Regions from separate parts of the Rhizobium brockwellii genome, predicted to be linked through region 2. Evidence: predicted binding sites of a transcription regulator. Region 2 holds the regulator's gene; the other holds the start of a gene.

Region 1 (4,308 bases), 420 kb from region 2:
TTCCGGCCTCTTCGAGATCGGCATGTCGGAATATGATTCCTCGATCATCTTCATGCCGCTCGAGGAAGCGCAGCTCTATTTCAATGCCGAGGGACTGGTGCAGTCGATCGAGCTCTTCGTCGATGACCCCGACGATATCGACAATCTCAGGCCCAAGGTGGAAGAGGCGGCCGGCCGCCAGATCGCCATCACCGACTGGCGCCAGCGCAACCAGACCTTCTTCTCGGCGCTGCAGGTCGAGCGCAACGTCATGTTCATGATCCTGACGCTGATCGTGCTCGTCGCGGCGCTGAACATCATCTCCGGCCTCATCATGCTGGTGAAGGACAAGGGCAGCGATATCGCCATCCTGCGCACCATGGGTGCCAGCGCCGGCGCAATCATGCGCATCTTCTTCATGACCGGCGCGGCGATCGGCATCGTCGGCACCATTGCCGGTGTGCTGCTCGGCGTTCTCGTCTGCGTCAACATCGAATCCGTCCGCCAGTTCTTCTCCTGGATTTCAGGCACCGTGCTCTTCAATCCGCAGGTCTATTTCCTCAGCCAGCTGCCGGCCGAGATGGATCTCAGCGAAACGATCTCGATCGTCGCCATGGCGCTGACGCTCTCCTTCATCGCGACCATCTTCCCGGCCTGGCGTGCCTCCAGGCTCGATCCGGTGCAGGCCCTGCGCTACGAATAAGGAATGCCGCCTTCATGAAACGCAACGTCGTTCTCAAGCTTACCGGCGTCGAGCGCCATTACGGGCAGGGCGATACGCTGCTCTCGATCCTCAAGGGCGCAGATTTTTCGATATCGAAGGGGGAGACTGTCGCTCTCGTCGCCCCTTCCGGCACCGGCAAGTCGACACTGCTGCATATCGCCGGCCTGCTGGAGCATCCGGACGGCGGTGAAGTCAACATCAACGGCCATGCCTGCGACGGCCTGAGCGATGACAAACGCACCGCCATCCGCCGTGGCGAAATCGGCTTCGTCTACCAGTTCCATCACCTGCTGCCGGAATTTTCGGCACTCGAAAATATCATGATGCCGCAGCTGATCGCCGGGCTGTCCTGGAAGGAAGCCGGAGAGCGGGCCGGCCAGCTTCTCGATTATATGCGCATCGGCCATCGTGGCTCGCATCGCCCCGGCGAGCTTTCCGGCGGCGAGCAGCAGCGCGTTGCGATTGCCCGCGCCGTCGCCAATGCGCCGACCCTGCTTCTTGCCGACGAGCCGACCGGCAATCTCGACCCGGAAACGGCGAGCTACGTCTTCGAGGCGCTGGAAGCGCTGGTGCGCCAGTCCGGCCTTGCTGCCCTCATCGCCACCCATAACCACGAGCTCGCCCGCCGCATGGATCGGCGTGTGACGATCTCCGACGGCAAGATCGTCGATTTCTGATGCATATCGCCCAAAAGTGTGCAGCGGTTTCGGGATAACGACACGCATAAATCAAAGACCTAAAGCGCGTCGCATGAATCCAGATTGACGCGATGCGCTTTAAGGCTGCGATCAGGGAACGATCAGTCCGCCGCGATAGTCGAGCATATAGGCTTTCTGGTTATCGACCATGATGCATTCGCTGCCGCTGAACCGCTCGCAGGCGCCTTCGCTGCGGTCGATATAGCGGCCGGACGGATGGTCGAATTCCATTCCGCCAAGAAACCGGCCGTCTCGATACATTGCCGAAAGTGCAGCCTTGATCACCGCTCCGGCTGCTGTGCCGTCGATGAGCTCAGGCCTAATGACGCAGCCGAAATAATTCATCGCCCAGACGGGCTCGTCGGCAAGCCACACCACTTCCTGTCCGGCGAAATCGGTCCCGCCGAAATAGCTGTCGAGATAGCGCCAATCGCCGCGTTCGTAACCGATATCGTGGGAACTCGGCCGGCAGGGCGCGCGCGCCGCGCCGCCGCCCACATAGGTCGTAGCCTTCGCCTCCACGATGAATTCGTTCAGCATCGCAATATCGAGCATGTCATTCTCCTCTCGGCCCGATGTTGGCAAACATACCCTGGCATGTAAAGAACATAAAGTGAACGAAGGCCGGCAGTAATTAGAGTCGCCCTGCGGCGGATCGAGAAAGGGCAAGGCTGCTGCCGATCACATCGAACGACGGCCCTTTAGCCGATTCCTCGCCTAGTTCCTGTGATTTTCAAACGCAAGAAAGGAGGAAAAGATTCCTGTTGACAATGGAACATACATGGAACAAATTGAAAACATAACGAGTAAAGGAGAGCCCGATGACTGACATGATCCGTGATATCGCAGCATTCACCTCCATCGCAATGTTCGTTGCCAGCTTCTCGCTCATCGTCATGGCGCTCTAAAGTTTTCAGGGGACCGCATGGAAATCATGCGGTCCGGACGCGGGACTTCTTCTGGACATCATCGCCCTCTATGCCGACAATGCGTCCGATTCATTCGGATGATTGGGAAGGCATGTCATGGCGGATACGGCAAAGGGTTCAACGGGTGAGGCGATCGGCGGTACGCCGGGTTTCATCCACCTGAGGGTCCATTCCGCCTATTCGCTTCTCGAGGGCGCGCTGCCGCTGAAGAAGATCCTCTACAAGGCGACCGGCGACAGCCAGCCGGCGATTGCGATTACCGACACCAACAACCTGTTCGTCGCCCTCGAATTCTCCCAGAAGGCGATGGAGGAAGGCCTGCAGCCGATCATCGGCTGTCAGGTCTCGATCGATATGGGAGACGGGTTGGAAACGGAAAAGCGCGGCGGCCAGCAGGCCCTGGTCAAGCTGCCGGCGATCGTTCTTCTTGCCGCGACGGATGCCGGTTACGAACGGCTGGTCGATCTTGTCAGCCGGGCCTATCTCGGCGGCGAGAGCAACCAGGCTGTTCATATCAGTGCCTCCTGGCTGGAGGAGGCAGGCACGGAAGGGCTGATCGCATTGACCGGCGCGCTGACCGGGCCGGTCGACGTGGCCATCAAGGAAGGCCATCCCGCTCAGGCGGAAGCCCGGCTGCTCACGCTGAAGCGCCTCTTCGGCGACAGGCTCTATGTCGAACTGCAGCGGCACGGCACCTATGACAAGCGGCACGAGCAGAAGATTATCGGGCTCGCCTATGCCCACGACCTGCCGCTGGTTGCGACCAACGAGGCCTTCTTTCCGACCCGCGACGATTACGACGCCCATGATGCGCTCATGGCGGTCGCGCACAACGCCATCGTCTCCGACGACAGCCGCTTTCGCCTGACGCCGGATCACTATCTGAAGAGCCGGGCCGAGATGGTCAAGCTCTTCGCCGACCTGCCGGAAGCGCTGGAAAATACGATCGAGATCGCCACGCGCTGCTCCTTCGTGCTGAAGACCAGAAAGCCGATCCTGCCACGCTTCACCGGTGCGACCGACGATGCCGAGGAGGCCGAACGCGCCGAGGCGAGCGAGCTGCGCCGCCAGGCGGTCGAAGGGCTGGACATGCGACTTTCAACGCTCGGCATGTCGGCGGGTTACGAGGAAAAGGATTATCGCGAACGGCTGGATTTCGAACTCAGCGTCATCGAGCGCATGCGTTTCCCCGGTTACTTTCTGATCGTTGCCGACTTCATCAAATGGGCCAAGCAGCATGACATTCCGGTCGGTCCCGGCCGTGGTTCGGGCGCCGGTTCGCTGGTCGCCTATGCCTTGACGATCACCGACGTCGATCCCTTGCGTTTTTCGCTGCTCTTCGAGCGCTTCCTCAATCCGGAACGCGTCTCGATGCCGGACTTCGACATCGATTTCTGCCAGGACCGCCGCGAAGAGGTGATCCGCTACGTCCAGGCCAAGTATGGCCGCGAGCAGGTGGCGCAGATCATCACTTTCGGTTCGCTGCAGGCGCGCGCCGCCCTTCGTGACGTCGGCCGTGTGCTGGAAATGCCCTACGGCCAGGTCGACAAGATCTGCAAACTCGTGCCGAACAACCCGGCCAATCCGACGCCGCTGTCCAAAGCGATCGAGGAGGAGCCGAAGCTGCAGGAGGAGGCGGCGAAGGAACCCGTTGTCGCGCGCCTGCTCGATATCGCCCAGAAGATCGAGGGGCTTTACCGCCACGCCTCGACTCACGCCGCCGGTATCGTCATCGGCGACCGGCCGCTTTCCAAGCTGGTGCCGATGTATCGCGATCCGCGCTCCGATATGCCGGTCACCCAGTTCAACATGAAATGGGTCGAGCAGGCGGGCTTGGTCAAATTCGACTTCCTCGGCCTGAAGACGCTGACGGTGCTGAAGGTCGCGGTCGATTTCGTCGCCAAGCTCGGCGTCAAGGTCGATCTCGCGGCCATTCCTCTCGATGACAAGAAGACCTACGAGATGCTGTCGCGCGGTG
Region 2 (4,308 bases):
GCATGTCGGAAACCAGCGTATTGTAACCAAAGGAGGCGCCGCGCTCACACAGCAGCACGTTCGGATTGCCGCTGGCGTTGAGCTTCTTCAGAACGTTCTTCATATCCCAGGGAGCAAGGAACTGGCCTTTCTTGACATTGACGACGCGGCCGGTCTTGGCGGCGGCGATGAGAAGGTCGGTCTGGCGGCAGAGGAAGGCAGGGATCTGCAGGACATCGACGACCTTTGCCACCTCCGCGCATTGCTCGGCGGTATGAACGTCGGTCAAGACGGGAAAGCCGAATTCCTTCTTGAGGTCGGCAAAGACCTCCATGCCCTTTTCGATCCCGATACCGCGTTCGGCCGACAGCGAGGTGCGGTTCGCCTTGTCGAAGGAGCTCTTGTAGACGAGGCCGATGCCGAGCTTGCCGCAAAGCTCCTTCAGCGTGCCGGCAACCATGAAGGCGTGGTCGCGGCTCTCCATCTGGCAGGGACCGGCAATCAGCGACAGGCGGCCGGTATTGGAAAAGGTGACCTGGCCTTCGCCTTCACCGATCCTGACTTCGGAATTCGTATCAGTGCTCATCGTGTTTCCTCGAAGGCGAAGAGCGTGCCCTGCCCGGGCGCGGGCTTCACCAGAATGCGATTGTTCTTGCGCGCGTATGTCACCCCGTTAGCAGCCAAATGCGCTTCTGTCACGGCAAGATCGGCCACAGTGAAGAGGATTGCCCGGCCGCGCAGGCCGCGATCTGCGGATGATCCGGAGATGTCGAAATAGGCCTCCAGCCCTTCCGGCGTCATCAGGTTGATTTTTGCATTCGACGCCGCGATATTGACGCCGAAACCGGTTTTCTCGACTGCCGATTGCGCCACGGCGAAGCTGACGAAGGCGGCGAAGGCGGCCGGTTCCGGCGCGCAAAGCGCGATCTCGACTATGCCGGTGACGCCGTTGGCATGCGTCTCCAGCGCGGCGCGGTCGGCCGGTAGCGGATTGACGCGCTCGACGGTAAATAGCAGGAGATCAGGCGCGCGCAGGTCGCCGGCAAAAGCTAGCTTGAAGCCGGCAATCGTCTCGGTACCGTCCGGCATCGTCATCGGCCGGGTGAACTGCAGAATCTCTCCGGCGCTCGATCCGTTGCCGACGAAATTCTGATGATCGATGCCGGCATCCTTGCTGCCGAAAGCCAGCCCCGAAAGCCCCTCCGCGCCGCAGCGGAAGCGGAACGCCCGGTTGCGGGCGGTGAAGACATTGCCTTGGCGCGCCGATGCCTCGCTCTCCTCGACACTCGCAATCCCGAGCGGCTCCAGATAGGTCTTGTCGGCGAAGAAGACGCAGGCATTCTCCGTTCCGAAGGGATGGCGCGCATCGGCGGCAACGGTGAAGCCGAGCTTGCCGAGCCTCTCGCGCGCCAAATTGATATTGACGACCGGCAGTACGACATGATCCAGCGGGTGCGGTTTGGCGGAATGCTCGTTCATGATATCCCCTCTCCTGAGACGGCAGAGATGTGTGAGAGTGCCGCCCAAGGCAAGACTTGTTTGCCAATCCGGCGAATGAAAATAAAAATCTCAACGAGTTGGCGCCAAGTTTTACGGAAATTTAGCTACTTGCGGAACACATATGGAACATATAGTGTCTGTTCTGGATTTGTTTCAATCACGAGGTCACAACGTCGATGCTCACGCGCAAACAACAGGAGCTTCTCCTTTTCATTCATGAGCGCATGAAAGAATCCGGCGTTCCGCCATCTTTCGATGAAATGAAGGATGCCCTGGACCTCGCCTCGAAGTCCGGGATTCATCGCCTGATTACGGCGCTCGAGGAGCGAGGCTTCATTCGCCGCCTACCGAACCGCGCCCGCGCGCTTGAGGTCATCAAACTTCCGGAGGCCTACAGCCCCAGCATCCAGCCGCGGCGCGGCTTTTCGCCGAGCGTCATCGAGGGCAGCCTCGGCAAACCTCAGCCGATCGCCTCCCCTGCTCCCGCAAAACCCGTCGCCGACAACGGCAACTCGGTCTCCGTGCCGGTCATGGGGCGAATCGCTGCCGGTGTGCCGATCTCGGCGATCCAGAACAACACCCACGACATCGTCGTTCCGGCCGACATGCTCGGTTCCGGTGAACATTATGCGCTGGAGGTCAAGGGCGATTCGATGATCGACGCCGGCATCTTCGACGGCGACACCGTGATCATCCGCAATGGCAGCACCGCAAGTCCTGGCGACATCGTCGTTGCTCTCGTCGACGATGAAGAGGCGACACTGAAGCGCTTCCGCCGCAAGGGTGCCTCGATCGCGCTGGAAGCGGCCAACCCGGCTTACGAGACCCGGATTTTCGGGCCGGACCGCGTCAAGGTGCAGGGCAAACTCGTCGGCCTCATTCGCCGCTATCACTGACATCGGTTAGGCCGGATTCGGTAAAGCTGTTGCTGCGCCAGTCATAGGCGCGATGGCGCATCCATGGTCGCGACAATGCGTCGAATGCGGTTGCGACCTCCAGGCCGGCGTCCGTGAAGCGCAACTCGACGGATCCGGCCCTGCGCAGCGTCTCGCCGGTGAAGAGCGTCGCACCTGAGCGGCAGCTGTTGAAACGCAGGCGGACCGACGTCACGATGATATCGGCCGCGTCGCATGCCGGGCCGAGATAGGCGGCATTGTCGATGACAGCAACCACACGACCATTGCCAAGCCTTGATGTGCACCAGGCCTTCTTGACGCAGGAAAAGCGGTTTGCTTCACCGGCCGCTGCGGCCGCCCGCATCGCGGACCTCGCTTCGTTCTGCTGATCGCGGGAAAGCTTGACGCGGTGGTCTTCTCCCACCGGAGGGATAGCAGGACCATCCAGCATCTTCGGCGGGTCATGCTTCGGCAGGACCAGCGCTCTCTGCCACTGGTCGAAGATGAAATCCGGTGGTCTTTCACGGTTGGAAGCCATTGCTGCCGCCTCGACCACCGCGACGAGACTGCCATCCTCCGAAATCACCAGATCCGGCGGCCGGGGAACCGGTAGAAGCAGCAGGATGAGCGTTGCGACCGCGATGATCGATGTGCCGGCATGGCGCAACCGGGTGCGGAGCAGCGTCAGCAGCAGAAAGCCTGCCACGGCGACCGCGAAATACCATGCGGGCAAGCGGCCGACGTCGATATTGCCACCCCAGCCGGACACCGTCTTGGCGACCGCGATCACCAGATCGAGGCCGAATCCGACGACCTTCCAAGGCAAAACGTCCAGACCGAAGGGCATGAGCAGCATCGCCAGCAGGCCGGCCGGCATGATGATGAAGGAGATGATCGGCATTGTCGCGAGGTTTGCCGGCAGGCCATAGGCGGTCAAGCGATGAAAATGCTCGATCGAAAACAGCGCGGTGGAAAAACCACCGATCAGCGAGGTCAGGAAGACGCCGCCGAAGAAGCCCGCAACCGTAACGAAGGGCCTGATGATCGACAGCTTTAGAAAGGCGTTTTCGCGGACGCGCCGGTCCTTCCACAGCTGATAGCCCGATACCAGCGCCAATGTCGCGGCAAAGGACATCTGGAAACTCGGCCCCAAGACCTCGGAGGGTGAAATGGCGAGGATGACGAGCGCCGAGAGCGCGACATTGCGCAGGCTGATCGACGGCCGGTCGAAGAAGACGGCAATCAACATGATGGCCATCATGATGAAAGCGCGTTCGGCAGAGACCGCAAAGCCGGAGATCAGGAAATAGGCGGTGACCGCGATGAGCGCGCCGGCTGCCGCGATCTTCTTCGTCGGATAGGCTTCAGCAATGCCGGGAAAGAGGCTGAGCAGCATCCGGAAGCCGACGAAGAAGATGCCGGCCGACAGCGCCATGTTGAGACCGGAGATGGCGATGATATGAGCCAGACCAGACTGGCGCAGCGCCTCCGTCGTCGCATCCGAAATGGCGCGCCGCTCGTCCGTCACGAGTGCAGCGGCAAAAGCGCCGGTGTCGCCGGGCAGGATCGATCTTATCCGGTCGCCAATGCCGCTGCGCAGCCGGTAGAGCCCTTCAAGCAACGCTTCCACCGTCGATCTGGCGGCCTGCGGACCTGCCTGCAAATCGACCTTGGTCGGCGCACCGTAGAAGAAGCCGTTGGCGCCGATGCCGTCGAAATAGGCACCGAAGGAGAAGTCGTTGAGCTCAGGAAGCGCTGGCCCTGCCGGCGGCGTCAGCCGTGCCCTGCCGGTGATAATGTCACCGATCTCGAAGGCCGCGTCCGCGCCGCGGGCTATCGCGGTTATACGCGCCGGCGGCCGCTTCACCTCCGGTGCCTCCGTGCCGGTGACGGCAAGAATATAGCGCCACCGCCCGCGACCGTCGCCTTCGCG

Evidence for each region. Region 2 encodes LexA, which represses DNA repair genes until DNA is damaged. Its sites were predicted from a motif close to TGTTCNNNNTGTGTTCNG; they were not measured.
Region 1: the regulator LexA is predicted to act here: its motif matches at 2,173-2,190, upstream of RLCC275e_RS06915 (DUF5680 domain-containing protein).

Annotation. Positions count from the first base shown of each region.
Region 1 is NZ_CP053439.1:1,365,949-1,370,256, forward strand. It holds gene RLCC275e_RS06905 (lipoprotein-releasing ABC transporter permease subunit) at 1-682, shown strand, start outside; gene RLCC275e_RS06910 (ABC transporter ATP-binding protein) at 697-1,380, shown strand; gene RLCC275e_RS06915 (DUF5680 domain-containing protein) at 1,492-1,956, opposite strand; gene dnaE (DNA polymerase III subunit alpha) at 2,427-4,308, shown strand, end outside.
Region 2 is NZ_CP053439.1:1,788,305-1,792,612, reverse strand. It holds gene kdsA (3-deoxy-8-phosphooctulonate synthase) at 1-565, opposite strand, end outside; gene RLCC275e_RS09110 (VOC family protein) at 562-1,458, opposite strand; gene lexA (transcriptional repressor LexA) at 1,656-2,375, shown strand; gene RLCC275e_RS09100 (ComEC/Rec2 family competence protein) at 2,356-4,308, opposite strand, start outside.